Regions from separate parts of the Scandinavium lactucae genome, predicted to be linked through region 3. Evidence: predicted binding sites of a transcription regulator. Region 3 holds the regulator's gene; each other region holds the start of a gene.
The links. Region 3 encodes PhoB, which activates phosphate uptake and scavenging genes when phosphate is short. Its sites were predicted from a motif close to CTGTCATAAAACTGNCNNAT; they were not measured.

Region 1 (10,692 bases), on a different contig from region 3:
CGCGAAAATGACGCGCGCCAGAATGTTAAGCAACAGTACGCACAGGGTAATGATCAGCACCCCGGCCCAGGCCAGTTGTTGCCATTCGGCAAACGGGCTCATGGCAAATTTGAATATGGTCACCGGCAGGTTGGCAATCGGCTGCATCATGTCGGTGCTCCAGAACTGGTTGGAGAGCGCGGTAAACAGCAGCGGGGCGGTTTCACCCGCGATACGCGCCACGGCCAACAGCACCCCGGTCATGATCCCGGAGATGGAGGCTTTCAGCGTAATCGCCGAAATCATTTTCCATTTCGGGGTGCCCAGGGCATACGCCGCTTCACGCAGGCTGTCCGGCACCAGTTTCAGCATGTTCTCGGTGGTTCGAATCACAATCGGCACCTGCAACAGCGCCAGCGCAATCACCCCCGCCCAGCCGGAGAAGTGTTGCATCTTCGCCACCACAATGGTGTAGACGAACAGCCCCACGACGATCGACGGGGCAGAAAGCAGAATGTCGTTGATGAAGCGAATCACTTCGGCAAGCCAGGATTTACGGCCATATTCCGCCAGCCAAATCCCCGCCATGATGCCCAGCGGCGTACCGATAACAGTCGACCACAGGATCAGCAGGCCGCTACCGGCCAGGGCGTTGGCCAGCCCCCCGCCCGCTGTATTCGGCGGCGGGGTCATTTCGGTGAACAGGGCCAGTGACATGCCGTCGATGCCGCGCGTGACGGTTGAGAACAGGATCCACACCAGCCAGAACAGGCCAAAGGCCATGGTCGCCATCGACAGCGTCAGGGCGATGCGGTTTTTGAAGCGACGACGCGCCTGCATTTTGCGGCGAGATTCGAGCAGCGCTGCGGTGGTTTGCATTTCAAGAGTGGTCATTAGCGTGCCCCCTCGTTTTTCGCGAGGCGTTTAATCATCAGCTTGGAAATGGCCAGAACGATAAAGGTAATCACAAACAGGATCAGACCGAGTTCCATCAGCGCGGCAACATGCAGGCCAGATTCCGCTTCGGCAAATTCATTCGCCAACGCAGAGGTGATGCTGTTACCCGGCATGTACAGCGACGCACTGTCGAGCTGGTAGGTGTTGCCGATGATAAAGGTCACCGCCATGGTTTCCCCCAGCGCGCGGCCCAGGCCGAGCATAACTCCGCCGATAACTCCGTTTTTGGTGAACGGCAGCACGATACGCCAGATAACTTCCCATGTGGTGCAGCCAATGCCGTAGGCCGACTCTTTCATCATCACCGGCGTTTGTTCGAACACATCGCGCATCACCGCCGCAATGTAAGGAATAATCATGATCGCGAGGATAACCCCCGCCGCCAGCAAACCGATGCCGAACGCCGGGCCGGAAAACAGCGCGCCAACAAACGGAATGGTGGAGAGCACATTGCCCACCGGCTCCTGAAAATAGGTCGCGAACAACGGGGCAAAGATGAACAGGCCCCACATGCCGTACACGATACTCGGAATGGCGGCTAACAATTCAATGGCGATACCCAGCGGACGCTTCAGCCAGTTCGGGGCCAGCTCCGTCAGGAACAGGGCAATACCAAAACTCACCGGAACGGCAATCAGCAGGGCGATAATTGAGGTGACCAGCGTGCCGTAGATGGGCACCAGCGCACCGTAGATATCATTCGGGGCATCCCACTCTTTGGTCCACAGGAACGAAAAACCAAATTTCTGAATGCTCGGCCAGGCGGAGACAATCAGGGAGAGAATGATGCCACTGAGCATCAATAGCACAATCAGCGCCGCCAGTTTTACCAGCACGCCGAAAATGATGTCACCCTTTTTACCTGGCGGGTTAAACGCAGGCTTGGTTGCAGCCATAAATTACTCTTCAGTTAAAAACGTCTTACGAATATGCCCGGTGGCGCTAACGCTTACCGGGCCTACAGTCGGAACTGTAATCTTCGTCAAAAATATCCTGTTAGTACAGCGCTTTACCGCTGCTATCTTTCACGTTGGTTTTCCATGCAGCACGTACCTGCTCAACCACGCTGTCCGGCAGTGACGCATAATCCAGAGCGTTCGCTTCTTTGGCACCGTTTTTGTAGGCCCAGTCGAAGAATTTCAGCACTTCAGCACCCTGCTCCGGCTTCTTCTGATCTTTGTGAACCAGAATGAAGGTGGTAGAGGTGATTGGCCACACGTCGTCACCTTTCTGGTTGGTCAGGTCCTGCGCGAAGGATTTGCTCCAGTCAGCACCTTTGGCGGCGTTGGCAAAGCTCTCTTCGGTCGGGCTGACAGATTTACCATCCGCGGAAACCAGTTTGGTGTAAGCCAGGTTGTTCTGCTTAGCGTAAGCATATTCAACGTAACCGATAGAGCCCGGCAGACGCTGAACGAACGCGGCGATGCCGTCGTTACCTTTACCGCCCAGACCGGTCGGCCAGTTAACGGTTGAGCCAGCGCCGATTTTGGATTTCCACTCTTCGTTCACTTTCGCCAGGTAGCTTGTGAACACGAAGGAAGTACCGGACCCATCAGCACGACGCACGACAGCGATGTTCTGAGCAGGCAGTTTTTTGCCTGGGTTCAGCTTGGCAATGGCTTCGTCGTCCCACTTCTTGATTTTGCCCAGATAGATGTCACCCAGGGTTTTACCGTCGAGTACCAACTCACCGGATTTGAAGCCCGGCAGGTTAATTGCCAGCACCACGCCACCAATGACGGTAGGGAACTGGAACAGGCCTTCCTGAGCCAGTTTGTCGTCAGACAGCGGCGCATCTGACGCACCGAAATCCACGGTGTTTGCGGTAATTTGCTTCACACCACCGGAGGAGCCGATACCCTGATAGTTGACCTTGTTACCGGTCTCTTTCTGGTAGGTATCCGCCCATTTGGCATACACCGGCGCAGGGAAGGTTGCACCAGCGCCCGTCAGGCTTGCTGCTGCAAATGCAGAGAAAGCGCTCATTGATAAGGTCGCGGCGACAACAGTTGCGACAGTGGTACGCATAACTTTCATAATGTCTCCTGCAGGATTTCGTAAATTGTTGTTTAAGTGGCTACGTTGAGCAAAATAGGACAAACAGGTGACAGTTAAATGTACGAATTATGACAGTTTTATGACGCAGGGAATTTAGGTTAAGAAATACGAAATAGTGTATTAATTTTCAGTACGTTAAGATCGTCTGTGACATTGGGTCTACAGAAATATTTTCTTTTTATGACACTGTTTAACGTAGCTGAAAATGACAGATTGTCATAAACGGAGGGAGAAAAAATGCCCCATCCCGGCAGGATGAGGCAGTCGGAATTACTCAACCGTCACGGATTTCGCCAGGTTGCGTGGCTGGTCAACGTCGGTGCCTTTGATCAGCGCCACGTGATAGGCCAGCAATTGCAGCGGCACGGTATAGAAGATAGGGGCAATCACCTCTTCCACATGCGGCATCTCGATGATGTGCATGTTATCGCTGCTGTTGAAACCGGCATCACGATCGGCGAAGACATACAGCACGCCACCGCGGGCACGCACTTCTTCGATATTGGATTTCAGTTTTTCCAGCAGTTCGTTGTTCGGGGCAACCACGATAACCGGCATATCGGCGTCGATCAGGGCTAGCGGGCCATGCTTGAGCTCGCCTGCGGCATACGCTTCCGCATGGATGTAGGAGATCTCTTTCAGCTTCAGCGCGCCTTCTAACGCAATCGGATACTGATCGCCACGGCCCAGGAACAGTGCGTGATGCTTGTCGGAGAAATCTTCCGCCAGCGCTTCAATGCGTTTATCCTGCGACAGCATTTGCTCGATACGGCTCGGCAGCGCCTGCAGACCGTGTACGATGTCGTGCTCAATCGCCGCGTCCTGGCCTTTCAGGTTAGCCAGTTTCGCCACCAGCATCAGCAGAACGGTCAACTGCGTGGTGAACGCTTTAGTGGACGCCACACCGATTTCGGTGCCTGCGTTGGTCATCAGCGCCAGGTCGGACTCACGCACCAGCGACGAGCCCGCGACGTTACAGATGGCCAGCGAGCCCAGATATCCCAACTCTTTCGACAAACGCAGAGCCGCCAGGGTATCCGCCGTCTCACCGGACTGGGAGAGGGTGATCATCAGGCTATTGCGGCGTACCGCCGATTTGCGGTAGCGGAATTCAGACGCGATTTCGACATCACACGGAATGCCCGCCAGCGATTCAAACCAGTAGCGCGAGACCATCCCGGAGTTATAGGACGTGCCGCAGGCCACAATCTGAATATGCTCGACGTTGGCCAGCATTTCATTGGCATTCGGCCCCAGTTCGCTGAGATCGACTTGCCCGTGACTGATGCGCCCGGTCAGGGTGTTTTTAATCGCGTTCGGCTGCTCGTAGATCTCTTTTTGCATGTAGTGGCGGTAGATGCCTTTATCACCCGCGTCGTACTGCAAATTCGATTCGATGTCCGGGCGCTTCACCTGCTCACCGGATTTGGCAAACACGGTCACGCTACGACGGGTTACTTCCGCGATATCGCCTTCTTCAAGGAAGATGAAGCGGCGGGTCACCGGCAGTAAAGCCAGCTGATCGGAGGCGATAAAGTTTTCGCCCATGCCCAGACCAATCACCAGCGGACTGCCTGAACGGGCGGCCAGCAGGGTACTTGGGTCACGGGTATCCATGATAACGGTGCCGTAGGCACCACGCAGCTGCGGGATTGCGCGCAGCACCGCTTCACGCAGCGTGCCGCCCTGTTCCAGCTCCCAGTGAACGAGGTGAGCAATCACTTCGGTGTCGGTTTCTGAGACGAACACATATCCGCGAGATTGCAGCAATTCGCGCAGCGGCTCATGGTTTTCGATGATGCCGTTATGTACCACCACGATGTGGTCGGAAACATGAGGATGGGCGTTGCCTTCTGACGGCTCGCCGTGAGTCGCCCAGCGGGTGTGGGCGATACCAGTGCCGCCATGCAGCGGATGGTCTTCCGCCGCCTGAGCCAGCATTTGCACTTTACCGAGGCGACGCAGACGCGTCAGATGCCCTTCGCTGTCGACCACTGCCAGACCGGCAGAGTCGTAACCACGGTATTCCAGACGACGAAGCCCTTCGAGAAGGATTTCAGCAATATCGCGCTGCGCGACTGCGCCAACAATTCCACACATAGTTAGATTTCCTGATATGGCACGATGCCATGCGTTGTCGCTGACCTGTATTTCCGGTTTTTTCCGGAGCCCCGAGCCTTGTAGAGAGTGGGGTTATTATTTTAGTTACTGCCGTGGGGCGGGGGATTATGTTATCCCCTCATCCCCTGTCTGCCTGACGACGGCTACGCCTTATCAGGCCTACAATTATTTCTTCTTCACCGGACGTTGCCAGCCTTGCTTATGCACCTGTGGCACGCGGCTTAACACTAACTCATTGTCGCCCACGTTGCGGGTCACGGTGGTTCCGGCGGCAATGGTGGCACCGTTACCGATGCTAACCGGGGCCACCAGCTGGGAGTCAGAGCCGACAAACACATCGTCACCGATTACGGTTTTGAATTTATTCGCACCGTCATAGTTACAGGTGATGGTCCCTGCGCCGATATTCACGTTGTCACCAATCTCCGCATCGCCGAGATAGCTCAGGTGACCGGCTTTAGAGCCAATACCCAGGCGCGCTTTTTTCATTTCGACAAAGTTGCCAACGTGTGCGCCTTCCAGCAGTTCAGCCCCTGGACGCAGACGAGCGAACGGGCCGATAGTGCAGGCAGCATGCAGGTGTGCATCTTCAACGACGCTGTACGGACTGATTTCGCAGTCATCGCCAATCACGCTGTTTTTAATCACGCAGCCGGTACCAATTTTCACTCGGTGACCAAGCGTGACGTTGCCTTCAAGGATAACGTTAGTATCAATTTCGACGTCGCGCCCGTGCGTCACGCTGCCACGCAGGTCAAAACGCTGTGGGTCACGCAGCATTACGCCCGCTAGCAGTAGCTTTTCAGCCTGCTCGCTTTGATACACGCGCTCAAGACGCGAGAGCTGCAGGCGGTTGTTAACGCCTTCGACTTCACTCAGCCGTGCCGGATGAACGGCCGCAATTTCACGCCCCTCCTGGTACGCCATGGCGATGATATCGGTGATATAAAACTCGCCTTGCGCGTTGCTGTTATCTAGCTTGCCGAGCCAGCGCTTGAGGTCTGCACCGCCGGCAATCAGGATCCCGGTATTGATCTCCTGAATTTCACGCTGCGCATCGCTGGCATCTTTGTGCTCAACAATCCCGGTCACCAGCCCATTCTCACGGGTGATACGGCCATAGCCCGTCGGGTCGTCAAGCTTCACGGTCAGAAGGCCAATTCCACCCTGCGGTTTCGCGGCACGCAGGCGCTGGAGCGTCTCAACCGAAATCAACGGCACGTCGCCGTACAGCATCATAATGTCTTCATCATCGGCAAAGAACGGCGCAGCCTGCTGCATCGCATGTCCGGTGCCGAGCTGCTCAGCCTGGAGTACCCAATTAAGGTTGCCTTCGCTGAGAGTTTGCTTCAGGAGTTCGCCGCCATGTCCGTAGACCAGATGAACCTGAGATGCACCTAATTCATCAGCAGCATCAATAACATGCTGAACCATCGGTTTGCCCGCTAGCGTGTGCAACACTTTCGGGAGACTGGAATACATGCGAGTACCTTTGCCAGCGGCAAGGATTACTACGCTCATCGCACTGTTTGACATACGCATCCTGACAGGTGTTTGAGTGAGAAGTTAAAACCTTTCGCATTGAAATATCTACATATTTTTCGTCATGAAATGGAATGCAGAGAAAACGTTCAACATGAAAGTCTAAAAGGGTTTTATGGCTCTATTTTCAGCTATCGTAGCGTGCTTTGTCTCGAAAAAAAGACCCATAATCCGAAGATTAGCCGCTATGTTGCTGCTTTGGCTGTTCTTTTGATGCCTGAATCAAGAATACGTTGGGAGCTGAAAAACAAAAAGGCCGCCATCAGGCGACCTATTTCTATTCTTTTAGTACAACAATACAGAGGCTTAGAGGCTCAGATTGCTGAACATTGCGATGATTTTATGAAAGCGTTTCATTTTGATTCCTGCATAGCACATTGATATGTGATCTAACTCACAAAACAAAGTCTACGCCGGGTTTTTAACCCGTGCAACATTTTTGTGACACATATCACACTTAAGGGTTACATCAGGAATTTTAGCCAACAAAAAAGCCAGCCTGGAAACCAGACTGGCTTTTATACTTTCAAGCCGGTGTTACATCGCTTTTTTGGTCAACTCGATAACGCGCAGTTTGGCGATCGCTTTGGCCAGTTCCGCAGACGCCTGAGCGTAATCCACATCGCCGTGAGAGCTGTTAATGTGCTCTTCCGCTTTGCGTTTCGCTTCCAGGGCTCGCGCTTCGTCGAGATCCTTGCCGCGGATGGCAGTATCAGCCAGTACGGTTACGTTACCTGGCTGAACTTCCAACACACCGCCGGACAAGTAGATGAATTCTTCATGTCCGTGCTGCTTCACGATGCGAATCATACCAGGCTTAATGGCGGTGAGCAGCGGGGCGTGACCCGGGAAAATACCCAGTTCACCTTCGCTACCCGTTACCTGGATCTTCTCGACCAGACCGGAGAACATTTGGCTCTCCGCGCTGACGACGTCCAGGTGATAAGTCATTGCCATGTCACCCTCCGATTAAGGCGTTAAAGTTTTTTAGCTTTCTCAACGGCTTCGTCGATAGTGCCAACCATGTAGAACGCCTGCTCTGGCAGATGGTCGTATTCGCCGTCCATGATGCCTTTAAAGCCACGGATGGTATCTTTCAGCGAAACGAACTTGCCCGGAGAACCGGTAAAGACTTCTGCAACGAAGAACGGCTGGGACAGGAAGCGCTGAATCTTACGCGCACGTGCTACCACCAGTTTGTCTTCTTCGGACAGTTCGTCCATACCCAGGATCGCGATGATGTCTTTCAGTTCCTGGTAACGCTGCAGGATGGACTGAACGCCACGCGCGGTGTCGTAGTGCTCCTGACCAACAACCAGCGGATCCAGCTGACGGCTGGTGGAGTCCAGCGGGTCAACGGCCGGGTAGATACCCAGAGACGCGATCTGACGGCTCAGTACCACGGTTGCATCTAAGTGAGCAAAGGTGGTGGCTGGTGATGGGTCAGTCAAGTCATCCGCAGGTACGTATACCGCCTGAACAGAAGTGATGGAACCGGTCTTGGTGGAGGTAATACGCTCCTGAAGAACACCCATCTCTTCAGCCAGAGTTGGCTGATAACCTACCGCAGAAGGCATACGACCCAGCAGCGCTGATACTTCAGTACCGGCCAGGGTATAACGGTAGATGTTATCGACGAACAGCAGTACGTCACGACCTTCGTCACGGAATTTCTCAGCCATGGTCAGGCCGGTCAGTGCAACGCGCAGACGGTTTCCCGGTGGCTCGTTCATCTGGCCGTACACCAGGGATACTTTATCCAGTACGTTGGAGTCGGTCATTTCGTGGTAGAAGTCGTTACCCTCACGAGTACGCTCACCCACGCCCGCAAATACGGAATAACCGGAGTGTTCGATAGCGATGTTACGGATAAGCTCCATCATGTTGACGGTTTTACCCACACCCGCACCACCGAACAGACCCACTTTACCGCCTTTCGCGAACGGACAAATCAGGTCCATTACTTTGATGCCGGTTTCCAGCAGTTCCTGAGAGCTGGACAGCTCTTCATAGGAAGGTGCTGCACGGTGAATCGCCCAACGGTCTTCTTCGCCAATATCGCCTTTCATGTCGATTGGCTGGCCCAGTACGTTCATGATACGACCGAGCGTTGCTTTACCTACCGGGACTTCGATTGGGTGCTCGAGGTCTTTTACTTCCAGACCACGACGCAGACCGTCGGAAGAACCCATTGCGATGGTACGGACGATACCACCACCGAGCTGTTGCTGAACTTCCAGCACCAGGCTCTCGTTACCATTCTGAACCTCAAGAGCATCGTACACGCGCGGTACGGCATCCTGAGGGAATTCGACGTCAACCACGGCGCCGATTACCTGGACAATTTTTCCAGTAGCCATCTTGAATCCTCTACGAATTAACCTGGTTATACCGCGGATGCACCACCGACGATTTCGGTGAGTTCCTGAGTAATGCTGGCCTGACGAGCTTTGTTGTATACCAACTGCAGCTCTTTAATCAGGCTGCCGCCATTGTCGGTCGCGGCTTTCATCGCCACCATACGTGCGGCCTGCTCGCTGGCCAGGTTTTCTACCACGCCCTGATAAACCTGAGATTCGACATAACGACGCAGCAGGGTGTCCAGCAGCGCTTTCGGATCAGGTTCGTACAGATAATCCCAGGATTTACGCTTCAGATCCTCATCTTCTGATGCCGGCAGCGGCAGCAGCTGAGTAATGGTCGGAACCTGAGACATGGTGTTAATAAATTTGTTGCTGACAACGTACAGCTTGTCCAGACGGCCTTCATCGTAGGCCTGCAACATCACTTTTACCGGGCCGATCAGTTCGGACAGGGAAGGGTTATCACCCATACCTGTTACCTGAGCAACCACGTTACCGCCAACGGAACTAAAGAAGGACACGCCCTTAGAGCCGATCATCGCGAGTTCGCTCTGAACGCCTTTATCGGACCACGCCTTCATATCTGCCAGCACTTTTTTGAACAGGTTAATGTTCAAACCGCCGCACAGACCACGGTCAGTGGACACCACCAGGTAGCCCACGCGTTTAACGTCGCGTTCTTCCAGGTAAGGGTGCTTATATTCCAGATTACCGGTGGCAAGGTGACCAATCACTTTGCGCATGGTATCAGCATAAGGACGGCTGGCTGCCATGCGTTCCTGCGATTTACGCATTTTGGACGCGGCGACCATTTCCATCGCTTTAGTGATCTTCTGCGTGTTCTGGACGCTTGCGATCTTACTACGTATCTCTTTTGCGCCGGCCATGAGCTTCTCCTCAATGCCTCGCGGCCTGCCCTAAGACAGGCCGCCAGACGTTACCAGGACTGGGTTGCTTTGAAGGAATCGAGGATGCCTTTCAGCTTGCCTTCGATTTCGTCGTTATAGCCACCGGTCTGGTTGATTTCTTGCATCAGCGGAGCGTGGTCACGGTCGACGTAAGCCAGCAGAGCGGCTTCGAAGCTACCGATTTTCGCCAGTTCCACATCTTCGAGGTAACCGCGTTCAGCTGCGAACAGAACCAGGCCCTGCTGTGCTACAGACATAGGGGCATATTGTTTCTGTTTCAGCAGCTCGGTCACTTTCTGACCGTGGCTCAGCTGTTTACGGGTTGCTTCATCCAAGTCGGATGCGAACTGAGAGAACGCAGCCAGTTCACGATACTGTGCCAGCGCGGTACGAATACCACCGGACAGTTTCTTGATGATCTTGGTCTGAGCAGCACCACCAACACGGGATACGGAGATACCCGGGTTAACTGCCGGACGAATACCGGAGTTAAACAGGTTGGTTTCCAGGAAGATCTGACCATCGGTAATGGAAATTACGTTAGTCGGAACGAACGCGGAAACGTCACCAGCCTGCGTTTCGATAATCGGCAGCGCAGTCAGGGAGCCGGTTTTACCTTTCACTTCACCGTTGGTGAACTTCTCAACGTATTCCGCATTTACGCGGGATGCGCGCTCCAGCAGACGGGAGTGGAGATAGAACACGTCGCCCGGGAATGCTTCACGTCCTGGTGGACGACGGAGCAGCAGGGAAACCTGACGGTA
Region 2 (10,692 bases), on a different contig from region 3:
GGTGAAACCGGGCGGTCAGGTGTTCTTCTCAACCATCAACCGGAACGGCAAAGCGTGGCTGATGGCGGTGGTGGGCGCGGAATATGTGCTGAAAATGGTGCCCAAAGGCACGCACGACGTGAAGAAATTCATCAAGCCCGCCGAACTGCTGGGCTGGGTCGATCAAACCTGTCTCCAGGAGCGCCACATCACCGGCCTGCACTACAATCCGGTCACTAACCATTTCAAACTCGCGCCGGGCGTTGATGTTAACTACATGTTGCATACAACGGCAAAAAACGTCTAACGTCATAGCTTATTCTTATAAAGTTTGCGCAGCATTGCGTTGCGCAAATCACCTTCCCGTTGAAGAAATCAGCACTCGATCAAATTTTCATTTTTTTTATTCGAATATTGACAATCTCGCCAGGCCTTACAAACCGTGGACTTAGCCTACGCTACCCTTTTGCAACCTTAAATTAACGTCAAAATCAACTCTTGTACTCAAATGAATCCTTACTAGAATACTCACCATATAGCGTTTCACTTATCGCACAACCCCTATATATAGTATTTATCCACAGAGTTAGTCACAACGACGTTCTGTGGATAAATGGGGGATATTTTTCTTTTCACGGACAGGTACAACTCACATGAATCAGAGTCTGATGGTGACTAAGCGTGATGGCGGGACTGAGAAAATCAATCTCGATAAAATTCATCGCGTGCTGGACTGGGCAGCCGAAGGGCTGAACAACGTTTCCATTTCTCAGGTTGAACTGCGCTCTCATATCCAGTTCTACGACGGCATCAAAACCTCTGATATCCACGAGACCATCATCAAGGCTGCCGCCGATTTAATCTCTCGCGAGGCACCTGATTACCAGTATCTGGCTGCACGCCTGGCGATTTTCCATCTGCGTAAGAAAGCGTATGGCCAGTTTGAGCCACCGGCGCTGTACAACCACGTTGTGAACATGGTTGAGCTGGGTAAATACGACAGTCATCTGCTGGAAGACTACACGGAAGAAGAGTTCAAGCAGATGGACGGTTTTATCGACCACTGGCGCGACATGAACTTCTCTTATGCCGCGGTAAAACAGCTGGAAGGTAAATACCTGGTTCAGAACCGCGTCACGGGCGAAATCTACGAGAGCGCCCAGTTCCTGTACATTCTGGTTGCCGCGTGCTTGTTCTCTAACTATCCGCGTGAAACCCGTCTGGATTACGTGAAGCGTTTTTATGACGCGGTATCGACCTTCAAGATTTCACTGCCGACGCCAATTATGTCCGGCGTGCGTACCCCGACCCGTCAGTTCAGCTCCTGCGTACTGATTGAGTGTGGCGACAGCCTCGACTCCATCAATGCCACCTCCAGCGCTATCGTGAAATACGTTTCCCAGCGCGCCGGGATCGGTATCAACGCCGGTCGCATCCGTGCGCTGGGTAGCCCAATCCGTGGCGGGGAAGCGTTCCACACCGGCTGTATCCCGTTCTACAAGCACTTCCAGACCGCGGTGAAATCCTGCTCTCAGGGTGGCGTTCGTGGCGGCGCGGCGACCCTGTTCTATCCGATGTGGCATCTGGAAGTCGAAAGCCTGCTGGTGCTGAAAAACAACCGTGGGACCGAAGCGAACCGCGTGCGTCATATGGACTACGGCGTTCAGATCAACAAACTGATGTACACCCGTCTGCTGAAAGGTGAAGACATCACCCTGTTCAGCCCGTCCGATGTGCCGGGCCTGTACGACGCGTTCTTCGCCGATCAGGACGAGTTTGAGCGTCTGTACGTGAAATACGAAAAAGACGACAGCATCCGTAAGCAGCGCATTAAAGCGGTTGAACTGTTCTCGCTGGTGATGCAGGAACGTGCCTCTACTGGCCGGATCTACATCCAGAACGTTGACCACTGCAACACCCACAGCCCGTTCGATCCGGTTGTGGCTCCGGTGCGCCAATCTAACCTGTGTCTGGAAATCGCGCTGCCGACCAAACCGCTGGACGACGTTAACGACGAAAACGGTGAAATTGCCCTGTGTACGCTGTCAGCGTTCAACCTCGGTGCTATCGACAGCCTCGATGACCTGGAAGAGCTGGCTATCCTCGCGGTACGTGCCCTGGATGCCCTGCTCGATTATCAGGATTACCCAATTCTGGCAGCCAAACGTGGCGCAATGGGCCGTCGTACCCTGGGTATTGGGGTGATTAACTTTGCTTACTATCTGGCGAAGAACGGCAAGCGTTACTCCGACGGCAGCGGCAACAACCTGACCCACAAAACGTTTGAAGCCATTCAGTACTACCTGCTGAAAGCCTCTAACGAGCTGGCGAAAGAGCAAGGCGCGTGCCCGTGGTTCAACGAAACCACCTACGCGAAAGGCGTGCTGCCAATCGACACCTATAAGAAAGACCTGGATGCGATTGTTAACGAGCCGCTGCATTACGACTGGGAAGGTCTGCGTGAATCTATCAAGACTCATGGCCTGCGTAACTCCACGCTGTCTGCCCTGATGCCGTCTGAGACCTCATCGCAGATCTCAAACGCCACCAACGGCATTGAGCCGCCGCGCGGTCACGTGAGCATCAAAGCGTCGAAAGACGGGATCCTGCGCCAGGTGGTGCCGGACTACGAAAAACTGCAGAACAGCTACGAGCTGCTGTGGGAAATGCCGAATAACGACGGCTACCTGCAATTGGTGGGGATCATGCAGAAGTTTATCGACCAGTCGATTTCTTCGAACACCAACTATGACCCGACGCGCTTCCCGTCAGGTAAAGTGCCGATGCAGCAACTGCTCAAAGACTTGCTCACCGCCTATAAATTTGGCGTGAAAACCCTGTACTATCACAACACCCGTGATGGCGCAGAAGATGCGCAGGACGACATGGCCCCGTCCATTCAGGACGACGGCTGCGAAAGCGGCGCATGTAAAATCTAAGCTAGTTGCCGGGTGGCGCTCTGCTTACCCGGCCTACGATTTTGTAGGCCCGGCCACGAACATGCCGCCGGGCAATAAAATCTCAACAGGACACATTCATGGCTTATACCACTTTTTCACAGACGAAAAATAACCAGCTGCTGGAACCGATGTTTTTCGGTCAGCCGGTCAACGTGGCACGCTACGATCAGCAAAAATATGACATCTTCGAAAAGCTGATTGAAAAGCAACTCTCCTTCTTCTGGCGTCCGGAAGAAGTTGACGTGTCCCGCGACCGTATCGACTATCAGGCGCTGCCTGACCATGAAAAGCACATTTTCATCAGCAACCTGAAGTACCAGACGCTGCTCGACTCCATTCAGGGACGTAGCCCGAACGTTGCGCTGCTGCCGCTGATTTCTATTCCAGAACTGGAAACCTGGGTGGAAACCTGGGCGTTTTCAGAAACCATTCACTCGCGCTCTTACACCCATATCATCCGTAACATCGTCAACGATCCGGCGACCGTGTTTGATGACATCGTGACCAACGAGCAAATCCAGAAGCGTGCTGAAGGGATCTCCCATTACTACGACTCGCTGATCGAACTGACCAGCTACTGGCATCTGCTGGGTGAAGGTACGCACCACGTTAACGGCAAAACCGTGACCGTGAACCTGCGTGAGTTGAAAAAGAAACTGTATCTGTGCCTGATGAGCGTCAACGCGCTGGAAGCGATTCGCTTCTACGTCAGCTTCGCCTGCTCGTTTGCGTTCGCTGAACGTAAGCTGATGGAAGGCAACGCCAAAATCATCCGCCTGATCGCCCGCGACGAAGCTCTACACCTGACCGGCACCCAGCACATGCTGAATCTGCTGCGCTCCGGCCAGGACGACCCGGAAATGGCGGAGATTGCCGAAGAGTGCAAACAGGAGTGCTATGACCTGTTCGTGCTGGCGGCGCAGCAGGAGAAAGAGTGGGCAGAATACCTGTTCCGCGACGGTTCGATGATTGGTCTGAACAAAGACATTCTGTGCCAGTACATTGAGTACATCACCAACATCCGTATGCAGGCGGTGGGCCTGGATCTGCCGTTCCAGACACGCTCTAACCCGATTCCGTGGATCAACACCTGGCTGGTGTCTGATAACGTCCAGGTGGCACCACAGGAAGTTGAAGTCAGCTCGTATCTGGTCGGTCAAATTGATTCCAATGTCGATGCCGACGACCTGAGCAACTTCCAGCTCTGATGGGCCGCGTGACCCTTCGTCTGACTGGCACCGAGTTAGTGTGCCAGGAAGAACACCCCTCGTTACTGGTAGCGCTGGAGTCGCATAACGTGGCGGTTGAATTTCAGTGCCGGGAAGGCTATTGCGGCTCCTGCCGCTGTCGACTGGTGTCCGGCCAGGTCGATTGGCTGACCGAGCCGCTGGCATTCATACAGCACGGTGAAATACTGCCCTGCTGCTGTCGCGCCAAAGGCGATATTGAAATCGAGATGTAATTGTCATTGCGAAACGCCCGGCGGCGCTGCGCTTGCACGGGCCGACGTGCCAAGTAGGCCCGGTAAGGCGTAGCCGCCACCGGGCGCTAAAACTCAACTCCCGCGTTTGGCCTGTATCTCCCGATGATGTTTGCGCTCGCCGACCATCACCACCAGCAGTAAAACCACCGCCAGAATGCTGCCGCCGATCATCACCATAAAGCCACCATCCCAGCCGAAGAAATCGACGGTATACCCGACGATGGCACTCGCCGCGACGGAACCGCCAAGATAACCAAACAGCCCGGTAAATCCGGCGGCTGTGCCGGCCGCTTTCTTCGGTGCCAGTTCCAGGGCGTGCAGACCAATCAGCATCACCGGACCGTAAATCAGGAAGCCGATAATAATCATACAGGCCATATCCACACCCGGATTACCCGGCGGATTGAGCCAGTAAACGATGGTCGCAATGGTTACCAGAATCATAAAGAATACCCCGGTCGCCCCGCGATTTCCCCGGAACACTTTGTCCGACATCCAGCCGCACAGCAGCGTGCCCGGGATCCCCGCATATTCATACAGGAAGTAGGCCCAGGATGATTTATCCAGCGCGAAATGCTTCACTTCTTTCAGATAGGTCGGGGACCAGTCGAGAATGCCGTAGCGCAGCAGATACACGAACACGTTGGCGACCGCGATATACCACAGTAGTTTATTCGGCAGCACGTACTGCATGAAAATCTGCTTAGCCGTCAGCTCTTCTTCGTTCTTCTCGCTATAGTCATCCGGGTAATCGTTTTTATACTCTTCAATTGGCGGCAAACCGCAGGACTGCGGGGTATCGCGCATCAGAGCAAAGGCAATAATCGCCACCAGGATCGCGCCAAACGCAGGCATATACAGCGCCGCGTGCCAGTCGTTAAACCACGCCATCCCCAGCAGGAACAGCAGCGGCGGCAAGCCACCGCCAACGTTATGCGCGCAGTTCCACACCGACACGATTCCGCCCCGCTCTTTCTGTGACCACCAGTGAACCATGGTGCGTCCGCACGGCGGCCAGCCCATACCCTGGAACCAACCGCAGACAAACAGCAGCCCGAACATAATCATGATGCTCGACGTCGCCCACGGCACAAAGCCCATAAACAGCATCACCACCGCCGCAAGGATCAGCCCGGCGGGTAAAAAGACGCGCGGATTCGAGCGGTCAGAGACCGAACCCATAATGAATTTTGAGAAACCGTAGGCGATGGAAATCCCCGACAGCGCGAAGCCCAAATCGCCGCGCGAGAACCCCTGTTCAATCAGATATGGCATGGCTAATGCGAAGTTTTTGCGCACCAGGTAGTACGCCGCATAGCCGAAGAAAATCCCCAGGAAAATTTGCCACCGCAAACGGCGATAGTGCGAATCGATCTGCGCATCCGGCACTCTCGCCGTGTGCGCGGCAGGTTTGAAAATACTGAGCATAGTCGCCTCCGTGACCATCATTATCAGGCGAGTCTCACCGGGGTGGTGCGCTCGCCATACTTATCTGCGGCTGGATGGTAGGCAAAGTGTTGGCCCTGTACTGTGAAATGTCGCACAAAATGTTACAGATTTATGACAGAGATTCCATTTTGAGCACGGAATCACGTTTCATTTTCGTTTTATGCTCGAATATGCTCGCAATCAAACAAACCACAGTCTTGTTGTGGCTTAATGGAATAAAACGAACATTGAGGGAATAGCATGACTCTTTCCACGGTCAGTGAAGCCGATGTGATAGTGATCGGCGGCGGTGCCACCGGTGCCGGGATAGCCCGCGACTGCGCCCGCCGCGGCCTGAAGGCCATTCTGGTTGAACGCGACGATATCGCCACTGGAGCCACGGGGCGCAATCATGGCCTGTTGCATAGCGGGGCACGTTATGCGGTTACCGATCCGGAATCTGCCCGCGAGTGCATCGCCGAAAACGCCATCCTGAAACGCATCGCCCGCCACTGCACCGACGCCACGGAAGGTCTGTTCATCACCCTACCGGAAGATTCGCTGGACTATCAGCACACCTTTATCGAGGCCTGCCTCGCGGCAAACATTGACGCTCAGCCACTGACCCGGGCGCAGGCGCTGGCGATGGAACCTGCGGTGAACCCGAATGTGATTGGCGCGGTAAAAGTGCCCGATGGTACCGTCGATCCTTTCCGTCTCACCGCGGCCAACATGCTGGATGCCCGCGAGCACGGGGCTGTCATCCGCACCGGCTGCGAAGTCACGGGGCTGATCCGTCAGGGCGAACGCGTCTGCGGCGTAAACGTCTGGGACCGCACACGGCAAACCAGCGAACAGCTTTATGCCCAGGTGGTGGTCAATGCGGGTGGGATCTGGGGGCAGCGCATCGCCGAATACGCCGAACTGAGCGTACGCATGTTCCCGGCCAAAGGATCGCTGCTCATTTTCGACCATCGCATTAACCAGCACGTGATTAACCGCTGCCGCAAACCGGCTGATGCCGACATTCTGGTGCCCGGTGATACGATTTCGCTGATCGGCACCACCTCCACGCACATTGATTATCGCGACATCGACTGCAACCGGGTGACGGCTGCCGAAGTGGATATTCTGCTGCGGGAAGGCGAAAAACTGGCCCCGGCAATCGCCACCAGCCGTATTCTGCGCGCCTACTGCGGGGTACGTCCGCTGGTTGCCAGCGAGGATGACCCGAGCGGGCGCAACGTCAGCCGTGGCATCGTACTGCTTGACCACGCCGCGCGCGATGGCCTGGAAGGGTTCATCACTATCACCGGTGGCAAGCTGATGACCTATCGTCTGATGGCTGAAATGGCCACCGACGCAGTGTGTCGCAAGCTGAACCACAACGCGCGCTGTACTACCGCTGAGACGCCGCTACCCGGCTCACAGGAACCGACTGAAAAATCACTGCATAAAATCATCTCCCTGCCCGCCCCGCTGCGCGGTTCGGCCATTTATCGTCATGGCGACAGAACCCCCGCCTGGCTCGGCGATTCGCGCCTGCACCGCAGCCTGGTTTGTGAATGCGAGGCGGTGACCGCCGGAGAAGTGCAGTACGCGGTCGAAAATCTGGCGGTGAAAAATCTGCTCGATTTGCGCCGTCGTATCCGCGTGGGCATGGGCACCTGTCAGGGAGAGCTGTGCGCCTGTCGCGCCGCCGCCCTGTTGCACCGCTATCAGGTTACGACCCCCGCGCAGTCGCTGAATCAACTGTCCGAATTTCTCAACGAGCGCTGGCAGGGCGTGCAGCCCATCGCCTGGGGCGATGCGTTACGCGAAAGCGAATTTACCCGCTGGGTATGGCAAGGGTTGTGCGGTCTGGAAAAGGAGCATCACGATGAAATTTGATACCGTCATCATCGGCGGCGGACTGGCGGGTTTACTCTGCGGGCTGTCACTCACCCGGCAAGGGTTACGCCCCGCCATTATCAGCCGGGGTCAGAGTGGGCTGCACTTCTCTTCCGGCTCGCTGGATTTGCTGGGCCACGCCACATCACAGACGCTGGACGCGGCGCTCGACACCTTGACCACAGAAGAACCTCTTCACCCTTACAGCCTGCTCGGTAAAAACGCGGTGCTCGACTACGCGCGTCAAACCGAAACGCTGCTGGCCGAGTGCGGAATCGCTATGCTGGGGCAGGTCAACCAGCCGCATCGGCGTATTACACCGATCGGCACCCTGCGTCAGGCGTGGCTCACGCCGCCGGATATCGCTCTCGCCCCGCAGCAAGGGGAACGGATTGCGGTGGTCGGTATCAGCGGATTTATCGATTTCCAGCCCCATCTGGTAGCCGCCTCTTTACGTCAGACCGGCGTCACCGTCGAGGCGCTGGAGATTGTGCTTCCGCAGCTGGATGTGCTGCGCGACAACGCCTCTGAATTCCGCTCGGTAAATCTGGCGCGGATGCTCGACGACGGTGAACAGTGGCGCAGCCTCCACGCAGCGCTGCTGCCGCTGGCCACTGACTACGACAGGCTGCTGCTGCCCGCCTGTTTCGGATTGCAGGATAACAGCCTGTGGCACTGGCTGAATGAAACCCTGCCCTGTGGGCTGGCGTTACTGCCCACCCTGCCGCCGTCGGTGCCGGGTATCCGACTGCATACGTTGCTGCAACGCCAGTTCGTAAAAAATGGCGGGGTGTGGCTGGCCGGAGACGCGGTAACAGACATTGCCCATGACGGGCAAAACATCAGCGCCATCTCTACTCGCAATCATGGCGATGTCCCGCTGCACACCCGTTTTGCGGTGCTGGCCAGCGGCAGCTTCTTTAGTAACGGGCTGATTGCCAGCCGGGAAGGCGTGTTCGAACCGCTGCTGGGGCTGGACGTGCTGCAATCTGCCCCACGCGAAAGCTGGACCCGGCGCGATTTCTTCGAACCGCAGCCGTGGCAGCGGTTTGGCGTGCAGACGGATACCTCCCTGCGCGCGCTACGTCACGGCAAACGCTTCGATAACCTGTTTGCCATTGGCGGTGTGCTGGGCGGTTTTGACGGCATTACGCAGGGCTGCGCCGGGGGCGTCAGCGCCGTCACCGCCCTGCATGTCGCCCGCCAGATTGCCGAACTCGCCGGAGGTCAGCCATGAGTGATACCCGTTTTGAAAGCTGCATCAAATGCACCGTCTGCACCACCGCCTGTCCGGTCAGCCGTGCGAACCCACGCTATCCTGGCCCGAAACAGGCCGGGCCGGACGGCGAACGTCTGCGTCTGAAAGACGGCGCGCTGTACGACGAGGCGCTAAAATACTGCATCAACTGCAAACGCTGTGAGGTTGCCTGCCCGTCAGACGTCAGGATCGGCGATATTATCCAGCGCGCCCGGGCGCAGTTCAGCCAGCAGAAACCGACCCTGCGCGATGCCATCCTCAGCCACACCGATTTAATGGGCAGCCTGTCGACGCCGTTCGCGCCGATCGTTAATGCCACCACCGGGCTGAAACCGGTTCGCCGCCTGCTCGACAGCGTGCTCAAAATCGACCATCGCCGCACCCTGCCGAAATACGGCTCGGGCACCTTCCGGCGCTGGTATCGCCAGGTGGCGAAGCAGCAGGCACAGTACCCCGAGCAGGTGGCGTTTTTCCACGGCTGCTATGTCAATTACAACAACCCGCAACTCGGCAAAGATTTGCTCAAGGTGCTCAACGCACTCGATATTGGCGTGCAACTGCTGGAAAAAGAGAAGTGCTGCGGCGTGCCGCTGATCGCCAACGGGTTTATCGACAAAGCGCGCAAACAGGCGCAGGTTAATACCGCCTCGCTGCGTAAAGCAGTGGTGGAAAAGCAGCTCCCGGCGATTGCCACCTCCTCCACCTGCGCCTTCACCCTGCGCGATGAATATCCGCATCTGCTGGACATCGATAACCACGATGTGCGCGACCATATCGAACTGGCCACCCGCTGGCTGTGGAAACAGCTGGATGGCGGAAAGTCGTTGCCGTTGCGCCGTCTGCCGCTGAAAGTGGTGTATCACACGCCCTGTCACATGGAAAAAATGGGCTGGGCAATTTATACCCTTGAACTGCTACGTCAAATCCCTGGGCTGGACGTGATGGTGCTGGACTCACAATGCTGCGGCATTGCCGGAACCTACGGTTTTAAAGCGGAAAACTACGATACGTCACAGGCGATAGGCGGCCCGCTGTTTCGTCAGATTGAAGACAGCGGCGCGGACCTGGTGATCACCGACTGCGAAACCTGCAAATGGCAAATCGAGATGTCCACAAGCAAACGCTGTGAACATCCGATCAGCCTGCTGGCGCAGGCGTTAATCATGCCAAACTAATCAGTAGCTGTTTTTCACGACGTATGCGGCTGGCGTGGCTTTGAACTGCGCCAGCCGCTGGTCAAGCGCCTCGGTATAAAGCATCGTATCCACCCCAACGGCGACAAAGTTTGCCCCCCATTGCAGGCAACGCTTCGCCATTTCCGGGTCAACGGCGAGGATCCCCGCCGCTTTTCCGGCCTTGCGGATCCGACCAATACTCTCCTCAATAATGCACTGTACCTCAGGATGCCCGGCGTTATCCGGAAAGCCTAACGAGGCCGAAAGATCGGCAGGCCCGATAAATACCCCGTCAATACCGTCCACTTCCAGAATCGCATCGAGGTTATCCAGCGCCGCTTTGGTTTCCACCTGAATCAGCACGCACAGTTCCTCGTTGGCCTGCGCCATATAGTTTTCGACGCGTCCCCAGCGGGCAGCCCGGGCAACGCTGGCTCCCACGCCGCGGACGCCCAGCGGCGGATAGCGGGTGGCGCTGACAATGTCGCGGGCCTGTGCCGCGCTTTCAACCATCGGGAT
Region 3 (10,692 bases):
AGCGAAGACACCGGCGTTGCCGAACAGGGTCGCGGCGAAGATAAGCCAGGGCGCGGGTGATTTCAGAAAGTGAAACTGCTCGCGCAGTTTGGTTTTGGCATTATCGGAAATATTGGGCACCCAAAATATAACGGCGGTCAGCACGGCGATATTAAAGATGGCGATCAACAAAAAGGTATAGCGCCAGCTAAATTCCTGACTCAGCCAAGTGCCAAGCGGCACGCCGAGCAGATTGGCGAGGGTCATGCCGCTGACCATACCCGCGACGGCTGACGTCACCTTTCCGGGACTGGCAAGCTTTGACAATATAATTGCGCCGACGCCAAAGAAGGCACCGTGGGGAAAACCAGAGACCATCCGGCCCGCCGCCAGCATCCAGTAAGACGAAGACAGGGTGAACATCGCGTTCCCCACCAGGCACAGAGCCACCAGAAAAATCAGGATATGTTTGAGGGAAAAACGATTGGAAAACAGGGCAATGACAGGTGCCCCAATCACCACCCCGAACGCATACCAGGAGATCATATGCCCGGCAGTAGGAATAGAGATCCCCACATTGTGGGCAAGTTCGGTCAGCACCCCCATAATGCCAAATTCAGCCATGCCCAGGCCGAAGGTGCCTAACGCTAACGATAAAATGACTTTTTTCATTCTGGCCGCTCCACGGCAAAGTTTTTATCCAGCTTGCTGTATCCCAGCCCGTTAATTTTCTTCACTTTAATCTGTACCGGGATCCGCTCTTTCATCGCATCGACATGGCTTATCACGCCAATCACTTTTCCGCTGGCGTTCAGCGCATCGAGCGCGTCCAGCGCGGTATCCAGCGTTTCGCTGTCGAGCGTGCCAAAGCCTTCATCAAGGAATAGCGAATCGATACGCGTTTTATGGCTGACCAAATCCGACAGCGCCAGCGCCAGCGCCAGGCTGACGAGGAAACTCTCCCCGCCAGACAGCGTGCGGGTATCGCGCACCGCATCGGCCTGCCAGGTATCCATCACTTCCAGCTCCAGCGCTTCACTGGCTTTGCGTTTGAGCAGATAGCGCCCGTGCAGGCGGCTGAGCTGTTCGTTCGCCAGCCATACCAGATTATCCAGCGTCAGGCCCTGGGCGAATTTACGGAATTTGTCGCCCTCTTTGGAGCCAATCAGCGCATTCAGCCAGCCCCAGTCTTCCAGCGTCTGCGCGGCGACATCAATCTGCGCCATTAACGTCTGCTGCTGGGCGCGGTTATCTGCGTCCTGTTTCAGTTGTTGGCCAATTTCACCCTGCGCGGCGCTGTTGTCCCGCAGGCGCTGCGCCAGATTGGCAAGCAGAATCTGTACCTGTTCGCGGGTCAGCGTGTCGGCTAAATCCTCCGGCCGCTGCTGCTGGTGGTGAATCTGTTCACGTTGCGCCTGGGCTGCCAGAGCCTGCTGCTGCTGGAGCTGATTTTCCAGCGTTTGTTTCAGTTCTTCAAGTTGACGGCGGGTGTTGTCATCGAGCAGCGCTGCCAGGAACGCCGCCTGGCTGGCAAACGGACTGGCATTGAGTGCGGAATCAAACTCTTTCTGCGCCAGGGTCAGACGCTCACGCTGCTGGTTTTCCTGCTGCTGTAACGTCTGCCACTGGCTTTGCAGCGATACGCAGTCGTGATGCACCTGTTGCCAGCCGTCGAGTGCTACCGGGGCGCGGTCTTCATTCGCGGCCTCAGTCGGCAGGGTATCCAGCAGGGGTTGCAGTTGTGCCAGCTTCTGCTGAACAGATTGCTGCTGTTCGGTCTGCGTCTGCCACTGCTGGCTTTCCGCTTCACGTGCCGCCAGCCAGGCAGCCTCTTCCCCGTTAGCAGGAAGCGTCAGGCCAAACCCGGTGAGGGTATCACTCAGCGTTTGCTGGCGCTGAGCTATCTCCTGCTCCAGCGTGCTGCGCTGATTTTTTAGCGCCAGCATCTGACGTTGCAGGCCCAGACGCTGGCTGTGCTGATACAGCTGTTGTTCGTAGTTTTCTTGCTCGCTCAGCCAGGCCGCGATGTCATCTTCCGGCGTGAGGGTAATCTGCAAACCAGCCACCGTGATTTGCCACTGGGAGGTGAGCGCTTGCTCCTGTTCGGTTACCGACTGCAGCTCGCTTTGTTCGGCCTGCTGCTGCTTAACCAGCGCGTCGAGCTGGCCTTTCAGGCTGGCCCCGGCTTCGCCAATCTGTTTGACCTCTTTTTCAAGTGCATCACGGCGGGCTTCGTTCACGCCTGGCTTTAAGGCCTGATACTCGGCTATCGCCGGATGTTCAGCCGAACCGCAAAGTGGGCAGGGTGCGCCGGGTTGTAAACGGGCGCGTTCATCGGTGAGCCTGGCGATGATTTTCTCTTGCTCGCAGAGCATTCTGACGTCATTGAACTGCTGCTGTTTTTCTTTGTATTGCTGGCGACGGCTGGCCAGTTCGGCTTCGCCTTGTTCCCGCTCCTGCTGACGCTGGATTAACAGCGTTTGCAACTGTTCTCGGCGCTTTTTCAGGGGCAGGAATTGGCTTTGCAGCGCGTTCAACTGCTGTCGCAGCGGGCGGGCGGCGCTGTGCTGTTCCAGCGCGCTTGCTACGGCGGGTTCATCGAGGGTAAGTGTGGTCGGCGGTAGAGCGTTGAGCTGGCGCGTAACGTCGTTTTCGCGCTGGATAACGCTCTGTAATTGTGCCGTCTCGCGGGCCTGCTGACCAAAGGCCGCTCGCCAGCCAGTCAGCTCGCGCTGCCAGTGACGATGATGTTCATGGGCAGCAAGCCAGTCGGTAAGGCTTTTCTGGCTGGTGGACAACTGCTGATGCTGCCGCTCGGCGCTGAGGCGCAAACGCCCACGTAGCGCCAGCTGGCTCTGTAAGCGAGTATTTACTTCTTCCGTTTGCTGATGCGTTTGCGTCAGCGCGGTTTGGCTGTCCTGAAGACGGACCCACAGCGGGCGCAATCTGTCTGCGGGCTGGGCCTGGGCCAGCGTGGCGAGCTGCGGCTGGGCGGTATTCAGCGCCGCCTGGGCCGCCGTCAGGGCCGACTGCGAGCGCGCCTGCGCCTCGGCTAACTCTGTTTCCCGACTGAGCCATTGCTGCCAGAGTTGTGTGCGAAGCTGCTCGGTTTGCTGCTGTTTTTCTTCGTCAGTAAGTGCCTGCAAACGTTGCTGCAACGCTTGCTGTTGCTCGTCATTCAGCAAAATCATACCGGATGCCTGCGCCTGCAATTTTTCCAGCGCGATTTTGGCTTCCTTATGCTTCTCAAACACCATGGCCGAAATCTGACCGTAAATTTCGGTGCCGGTCAGCTCTTCAAGTAGCTCGGCGCGCTCTTTCGGTTTGGCATTGAGGAAAGCAGCGAACTGCCCCTGCGATAGCATCATCGAGCGGGTGAAACGGCCATAGTCTAGCCCGGTCAGCGAGGCGGTGAGATCCAGTTTATCCTTCACTTTTTCAGCGAGGATCTTGCCATCGTCACAGCGCGCCAGCTCCACGCGCGGGGCCTGCAGGTTACCGTCCGGCTGGTTGCGGGCGCGGTTCTGGCTCCAGAAGGCGCGATAGGCCACGCCTTTGACTTCAAACTCCACTTCCGCCAGACATTCGGCGGTGTCGCGGGTCATCAGGTCGTTTTGCGATTGCGACAGGGTGCTCAGGCGCGGCGTTTCGTGATATAGCGCCAGACAGATGGCGTCGAGCAGGGTGGTTTTTCCCGCCCCGGTTGGGCCGGTAATGGCAAACAAACCGTTGCTGGCAAACGGCTCGGCGGTGAAATCAATTTTCCACTCGCCCTTCAACGAGTTGAGGTTCTTCAGACGCAGGCTCAAAATTTTCATGGCTGTTGCTCCCCAGAAAGCGCGGCCAGCGTTTCGTTAAACAGCTGATGCAGGCGCTGTTGCTGCGGCTCTTCCAGCGTTTCCAGCGCCAGGCGACGCGCAAAAACGTCTTCCACTTTTAGCTCGCTCAGGGTTTCGCGGTGTTCGTTGGCCAGAATACGCTCGCGCTGTTCACGACTGCGGCGCACCAGCAGCACCTCGACCGGGAGTTCGTCGGTCAGGGCCTGAATTTTACGTTGGATGTCATGCAGATATTCGTCACTGGTGATTTCGATATCCAGCCACACCGGGGCGCTGGTATCGCCTTCGCGCCACTGTTCCAGCTGGGCGCTGATGCTGGCGAAATCGCCTTTCAGCACCGCCAGCTGCTGCGTGACCGGCACCTCAAGCGGCATGACCTCGGCCAGTTTACCGGCGTTGAAACTCACCAGGTTGACAGTTTTGGCCTTCCCGGTTTCATCGAAGCTCAGCGAAATTGGCGAGCCGCAGTAGCGAATGTGCTCGCTGCCGCCAATTTTCTGCGCCCGGTGAATATGACCGAGGGCGATATAATCCACTGGCGGGAAATTTTGCGCCGGGAAGGCATCGAGTGTGCCGATATAGATGTCACGTACCGCGTCACTTTTGCTGGCCCCGACGGTGGTCAAATGGCCGCTGGCGATAATCGGCAGCTCACGCTCGCCGCGGATTTCACAGGCCTGCTGATACTGCTGCTGATAGTAATCGGTGATTGCCTGTAATAAATGCTGCTGCTTTTCGCCCGCCGTTGACCCGGCCTGACTGACAATCACATCGCGTGGACGTAAAAAAGGCACCGGACAGAAAATTGCCCCGGGTGTGCCGTCCCGGCGGTTCAGCACGCACGGCGACATACCGCTGCCCGCCACCACCGTGGTGTTGAGAAACGCCAGGATATCGCGGGATTCGTTCAGCGTCGCCACCGAGTCATGGTTTCCTGCCAGTACCACCAGATGGCAACCGGTGTGCTGCAATTTCACCACGAAGCGGTTGTACAGTTCCCGGGCGTAGCTCGGCGGCGAACCGGTATCGAAAATATCGCCCGCCACAATAATGGCATCCACCTGCTGCGCCTGCGCCGTTTCCAGCAGCCAGTCGAGAAAAGCCTGATGCTCGGCGGCTCGGCTTTTGCTATAAAAATTCTGGCCAAGGTGCCAGTCGGAGGTGTGAAGGATGCGCATAATAAAACCCGTGGCGGAAAAGCGTGGGCGTCAGTATATAGATAACAGGGCAATGACAGCAGTTTTTCAGTGTCATAATGCTAAAACCCACTATCATAAATCTGTCATAAATCTGACGCATAATGACGCCGAATAATACGCATATGATTAATAAACAGGATAAATAATGGCGAGACGTATTCTGGTCGTTGAAGATGAAGCCCCAATTCGTGAGATGGTGTGTTTCGTCCTGGAGCAAAATGGCTTTCAGCCGGTTGAAGCGGAAGATTATGACAGTGCGGTTAATCAGCTGAACGAGCCGTGGCCTGATTTAGTCCTGCTGGACTGGATGCTGCCGGGGGGATCGGGCATTCAGTTTATCAAGCATTTGAAGCGTGAGTCGATGACCCGCGATATCCCGGTGGTAATGCTGACCGCGCGTGGCGAAGAAGAAGACCGGGTGCGCGGCCTGGAAACCGGGGCTGATGATTACATTACCAAGCCTTTCTCGCCGAAAGAGCTGGTGGCGCGCATTAAAGCTGTGATGCGCCGTATTTCGCCAATGGCGGTGGAAGAGGTGATTGAGATGCAAGGGCTGAGCCTCGACCCCTCTTCCCATCGCGTCATGACCGGTGAAAACCCGCTGGACATGGGGCCGACCGAGTTTAAACTGCTGCACTTCTTTATGACCCATCCGGAACGCGTGTACAGCCGCGAACAGTTGCTGAACAACGTCTGGGGCACCAACGTGTATGTAGAAGACAGAACGGTGGATGTGCATATCCGTCGTCTGCGTAAAGCGCTGGAACACAGCGGTCACGACCGGATGGTGCAAACCGTTCGCGGCACGGGTTATCGTTTTTCTGCCCGTTTCTGATAATTGACTGGAGTGTGACCCGTGCTTGAACGGCTGTCATGGAAAAGGCTGGTTTTTGAGCTGATCCTCTGTTGTATTCCGGCCCTGATCCTCGGGGCGATTTTCGGGTATCTGCCGTGGTTTTTACTGGCAGCCGTAACCGGACTGTTGATCTGGCATTTCTGGAACTTACTGCGTCTGTCGTGGTGGTTATGGGTCGACCGCAGCATGACGCCACCGCCCGGCAGCGGCAGTTGGGAACCGTTGCTGTACGGCTTGCACCAGATGCAGATGCGTAATAAAAAGCGCCGTCGCGAGTTGGGGAGTTTGATCAAGCGCTTTCGTAGCGGCGCGGAATCGCTGCCCGATGCGGTAGTTCTGACCACCGAAGAAGGGGCAATGTTCTGGTGTAACGGCCTGGCCCAGCAGATGCTGAATCTGCGCTGGCCAGACGATAACGGACAAAACATCCTCAACCTGCTGCGCTATCCTGAATTTTCCCGCTATCTCAAATCCCGCGATTTCAGTAAACCGCTCAATCTGGTGCTCAACACCGGACGGCATCTGGAAATCCGCGTGATGCCCTACAGCGAACAACAGCTCCTTTTAGTGGCACGCGACGTGACCCAAATGCACCAGTTAGAAGGTGCCCGGCGGAACTTTTTTGCCAACGTCAGCCATGAATTGCGCACGCCGCTCACGGTGTTGCAGGGCTATCTGGAGATGATGCAGGAGCAGACGCTGGAAGGTGCCCCGCGTGAAAAAGCACTCCACACCATGCGCGAGCAAACGCAGCGGATGGAAGGCCTTGTGCGTCAGCTGCTCACCTTGTCGCGTATTGAAGCCGCTCCGCTGGCAGCACTGAACGAAAAGATAGATGTGCCGATGATGCTGCGAGTTGTAGAGCGCGAGGCGCAAACGCTCAGCCAGCAGAAGCATATTCTGCATTTTGATATTGAAGACGACTTGCAGGTGCTGGGCAGCGAAGAGCAACTGCGCAGCGCCATGTCCAACCTGGTGTACAACGCGGTGAATCATACCCCGGAGGGCACGGAGATTATCGTGCGCTGGCAGCGGACGATGCACGGGGCGCTGTTTAGCGTGGAAGATAACGGGCCAGGTATCGGGCAGGAACACATTCCACGTCTGACGGAGCGCTTCTACCGCGTCGATAAAGCCCGTTCGCGGCAAACCGGCGGCAGTGGGTTAGGGCTGGCTATCGTCAAACATGCGGTCAATCATCACGAAAGTCGCCTCGATATTGAAAGCATCCCCGGCAGGATCACCCGCTTCAGCTTCCTGCTACCGGAACGTTTAATTGCCAAAAAAAGCGGCTGATGGCAGGGATGTCAGGAAAAATTGACAAAGACCGGCTCAGGTCGGTTTTTTTACTTTCCAGTTAACCAGGCGGCGAATATTTAACGAACGTCTGTTGCTTTTTTGTTCGCATGATTGGCCAGAGGTTTTTTGTATATCCGGTTAATCATGCTAGGAGTGAATTCGATCTTGCTATAATCCTCTGGTTTCACGATCCCTTATTGCTTTAAAACGTTATAAGCGTTTAAATTGCCCCCCATGTAGTCGCAGTTTGACTGCCTTCGCGCGATAAACCCAATAACTATTCTTTGCGCGCGAACGTTGGGAGTGTTTCCCACTGCATGATTCGCCATAGCCATAGTTGTTCTTTTCCGCATCGGTTCCGCAGGGATAAGCGCGACGATTTTTTTCTTTCAACACCACATCCACAGGCAGTAAAGAGTTTATGACCCATCAGTTAAAATCACGCGATATCATCGCGTTGGGCTTTATGACCTTTGCGTTGTTCGTTGGCGCGGGCAACATTATCTTCCCTCCAATGGTCGGTTTGCAGGCAGGCGAGCACGTCTGGACTGCGGCTTTGGGTTTCCTGATTACGGGCGTTGGCCTGCCGGTTCTGACCATCGTTGCGCTGGCAAAAGTGGGTGGCGGGGTAGATAGCCTCAGCACGCCAATCGGCAAAGTGGCGGGTATTCTGCTGGCGGTGGTGTGCTATCTGGCGGTAGGACCGCTGTTTGCGACCCCCCGTACTGCGACCGTTTCGTTTGAAGTCGGTATCGCTCCGCTGACCGGTGATGGCGCGCTGCCGCTGCTTATCTACAGCGTTATCTATTTCGCACTGGTCATCCTGGTGTCGCTCTATCCGGGTAAACTGCTGGATACCGTGGGTAACTTCCTGGCACCGCTGAAAATTATCGCCCTGGTGGTGCTGTCTGTCGCTGCGCTGATGTGGCCTGCAGGTTCTATCAGCCATGCGCTGGATGCCTACCAGACTGCACCGTTCTCCAACGGCTTCGTGAACGGCTACCTGACCATGGATACCCTCGGCGCGATGGTGTTCGGCATCGTTATCGTTAACGCCGCGCGTTCCCGCGGGGTGACCGAAGCCCGTCTGCTGACCCGTTATACCGTGTGGGCTGGCCTGATGGCAGGTGTCGGTTTGACCCTGCTGTATCTGGCCCTGTTCCGTCTGGGTTCCGACAGTGCGACCCTGGTCGACCAAAACGCTAACGGCGCGGCGATTCTCCATGCGTATGTGCAGCACACCTTCGGTGGCGCGGGCAGCTTCCTGCTGGCAGCATTGATTTTCATCGCCTGCATGGTGACGGCAGTTGGCCTGACCACCGCCTGTGCGGAGTTCTTCTCCCAATACCTGCCGCTGTCCTATCGTTCACTGGTGTTTATCCTTGGTCTGTTCTCGATGGTGGTGTCCAATTTGGGCCTCAGCCACCTGATTCAGATTTCAATTCCGGTGCTGACAGCGATTTATCCGCCATGTATCGCACTGGTAGTATTAAGTTTTACCCGCGGTTGGTGGCATAATTCGTCCCGCGTGATTGCCCCAGCGATGTTTATCAGTCTGGTGTTCGGTCTGCTGGATGGTGTTAAAGCCTCTGCATTCGCCGACATTCTGCCAGCCTGGACCGCGCATCTGCCGCTGGCCGAGCAAGGTCTGGCATGGCTGATGCCGACTATCATCGCTGCCGTTCTGGCGATGGGGTGGGATCGCGCAGCAGGCCGTCAGGTGACCTCCAGCGCGCATTAATTAGCGGGCGAGGATTGAAATTAACCACGGGGCCATCGGCTCCGTGGTTTTGTTTTTTGTACAGGCAGTGGAATTTATGGAAACCAACAACAAGCTAAAGCGTGGGCTTACCGCCCGTCACATTCGCTTTATGGCGCTCGGATCGGCAATTGGTACCGGTCTTTTTTATGGCTCGGCAGACGCCATTAAAATGGCCGGTCCCAGCGTGCTGCTGGCGTACCTCATTGGTGGCGTTGCCGCTTATATCATCATGCGTGCGCTCGGCGAAATGTCAGTGCATAACCCGTCTGCCAGCTCGTTCTCGCGCTATGCGCAGGACAACTTAGGCCCGCTGGCGGGGTATATCACCGGTTGGACCTACTGTTTCGAAATCCTGATCGTGGCCATCGCTGACGTGACCGCGTTCGGCATCTACATGGGCGTCTGGTTCCCGGCGGTGCCGCACTGGATTTGGGTGCTGAGCGTGGTGCTGCTCATCTGCTCCATCAACCTGATGAGCGTTAAGGTGTTCGGCGAACTGGAATTTTGGTTCTCATTTTTCAAAGTCGCCACCATCATCGTGATGATCGTCGCCGGTTTCGGCATCATCATCTGGGGGATTGGCAACGGCGGACAGCCGACCGGCATCCATAATTTGTGGAGTCACGGCGGCTTCTTCAGCAACGGCTGGCTCGGGATGGTGATGTCGCTGCAAATGGTGATGTTTGCCTATGGCGGGATTGAGATCATCGGCATCACCGCCGGTGAAGCGAAAGATCCGCAGAAGTCGATCCCGCGCGCGATTAACTCGGTGCCAATGCGTATCCTGGTGTTCTACGTCGGGACGCTGTTCGTGATCATGTCTATTTATCCGTGGAATCAGGTCGGCACCAACGGCAGCCCGTTCGTGATGACCTTCCAGCATATGGGCATTACCTTTGCCGCCAGTATCCTCAACTTCGTGGTACTGACCGCCTCACTGTCGGCGATTAACTCCGACGTGTTTGGCGTAGGGCGTATGCTGCACGGCATGGCGGAGCAGGGCAGTGCGCCGAAGGTGTTCGCCAAAACCTCACGTCGCGGCGTGCCGTGGGTGACCGTGGCGGTGATGACCGTGGCGCTGCTGCTGGCGGTGTACCTGAACTACATCATGCCGGAGAATGTGTTCCTGGTGATCGCTTCGCTGGCGACCTTTGCCACCGTTTGGGTGTGGATCATGATCCTCCTGTCGCAGATTGCGTTCCGTCGCCGTCTGTCGCCGGAAGAGGTGAAAGATCTGAAGTTCAAAGTGCCTGGCGGGGTATTCACCACTATCGTCGGCCTGCTGTTCCTGGTGTTTATCATCGTGCTGATTGGCTGGCATCCGGACACCCGTATTTCGCTGTACGTCGGTTTCGCGTGGATTGTACTGCTGCTGATTGGCTGGCAGTTTAAAGTGCGTCGCGACCGTCGGCGGGCCTTCGCTTAGTCATCCTCCCTCCCGGCGGCATTCTGTCGCCGGCGGGATGTTTACCGCCTCACCTCTCCCTCCTGAAACGTGTGTTCAATCACAAATAGCGATCCGCCCCGATCGGTTGTTTTTCACTCATTCGCACAGTCATTCCTCGCTTAAGCGCTTTTTTGACCGCTATTGATGCGTCCTGCACATGAATAGATGCGGGAAATGCACTTATGCGCGAGCAAGAGATAGCGCACTCTCATGGTTGATTAAAAGTTAAATATGTTAATTTTTTATTGATTACGGAGGGCGAGATGCCTGTAACTGCTGATAACTCACTGTTCCGTGCGAAGGCCCTGGCG

Region 1: pstS (phosphate ABC transporter substrate-binding protein PstS) is a predicted target of PhoB. The motif match lies at 3,061-3,080, and genes of this name have one in related genera.
Region 2: glpT (glycerol-3-phosphate transporter) is a predicted target of PhoB. The motif match lies at 5,970-5,989, and genes of this name have one in related genera.

The regions. Positions count from the first base shown of each region.
Region 1 covers NZ_JAWXRD010000028.1:174,110-184,801, forward strand. The annotation lists gene pstA (phosphate ABC transporter permease PstA) at 1-873, opposite strand, end outside; gene pstC (phosphate ABC transporter permease PstC) at 873-1,832, opposite strand; gene pstS (phosphate ABC transporter substrate-binding protein PstS) at 1,933-2,973, opposite strand; gene glmS (glutamine--fructose-6-phosphate transaminase (isomerizing)) at 3,265-5,094, opposite strand; gene glmU (bifunctional UDP-N-acetylglucosamine diphosphorylase/glucosamine-1-phosphate N-acetyltransferase GlmU) at 5,281-6,651, opposite strand; gene SIK69_RS10340 (hypothetical protein) at 6,670-7,038, shown strand; gene SIK69_RS10345 (F0F1 ATP synthase subunit epsilon) at 7,195-7,614, opposite strand; gene atpD (F0F1 ATP synthase subunit beta) at 7,635-9,017, opposite strand; gene atpG (F0F1 ATP synthase subunit gamma) at 9,044-9,907, opposite strand; gene atpA (F0F1 ATP synthase subunit alpha) at 9,958-10,692, opposite strand, start outside.
Region 2 covers NZ_JAWXRD010000030.1:180,953-191,644, forward strand. The annotation lists gene ubiG (bifunctional 2-polyprenyl-6-hydroxyphenol methylase/3-demethylubiquinol 3-O-methyltransferase UbiG) at 1-286, shown strand, start outside; gene nrdA (class 1a ribonucleoside-diphosphate reductase subunit alpha) at 633-2,918, shown strand; gene nrdB (class Ia ribonucleoside-diphosphate reductase subunit beta) at 3,017-4,147, shown strand; gene yfaE (class I ribonucleotide reductase maintenance protein YfaE) at 4,147-4,401, shown strand; gene glpT (glycerol-3-phosphate transporter) at 4,495-5,850, opposite strand; gene glpA (anaerobic glycerol-3-phosphate dehydrogenase subunit A) at 6,112-7,740, shown strand; gene glpB (glycerol-3-phosphate dehydrogenase subunit GlpB) at 7,730-8,977, shown strand; gene glpC (anaerobic glycerol-3-phosphate dehydrogenase subunit GlpC) at 8,974-10,173, shown strand; gene yfaU (2-keto-3-deoxy-L-rhamnonate aldolase) at 10,174-10,692, opposite strand, start outside.
Region 3 covers NZ_JAWXRD010000002.1:371,934-382,625, reverse strand. The annotation lists gene araJ (MFS transporter AraJ) at 1-651, opposite strand, end outside; gene sbcC (exonuclease subunit SbcC) at 648-3,797, opposite strand; gene sbcD (exonuclease subunit SbcD) at 3,794-4,996, opposite strand; gene phoB (phosphate response regulator transcription factor PhoB) at 5,163-5,852, shown strand; gene phoR (phosphate regulon sensor histidine kinase PhoR) at 5,874-7,169, shown strand; gene brnQ (branched-chain amino acid transporter carrier protein BrnQ) at 7,594-8,913, shown strand; gene proY (proline-specific permease ProY) at 8,990-10,360, shown strand; gene SIK69_RS03720 (MFS transporter) at 10,645-10,692, shown strand, end outside.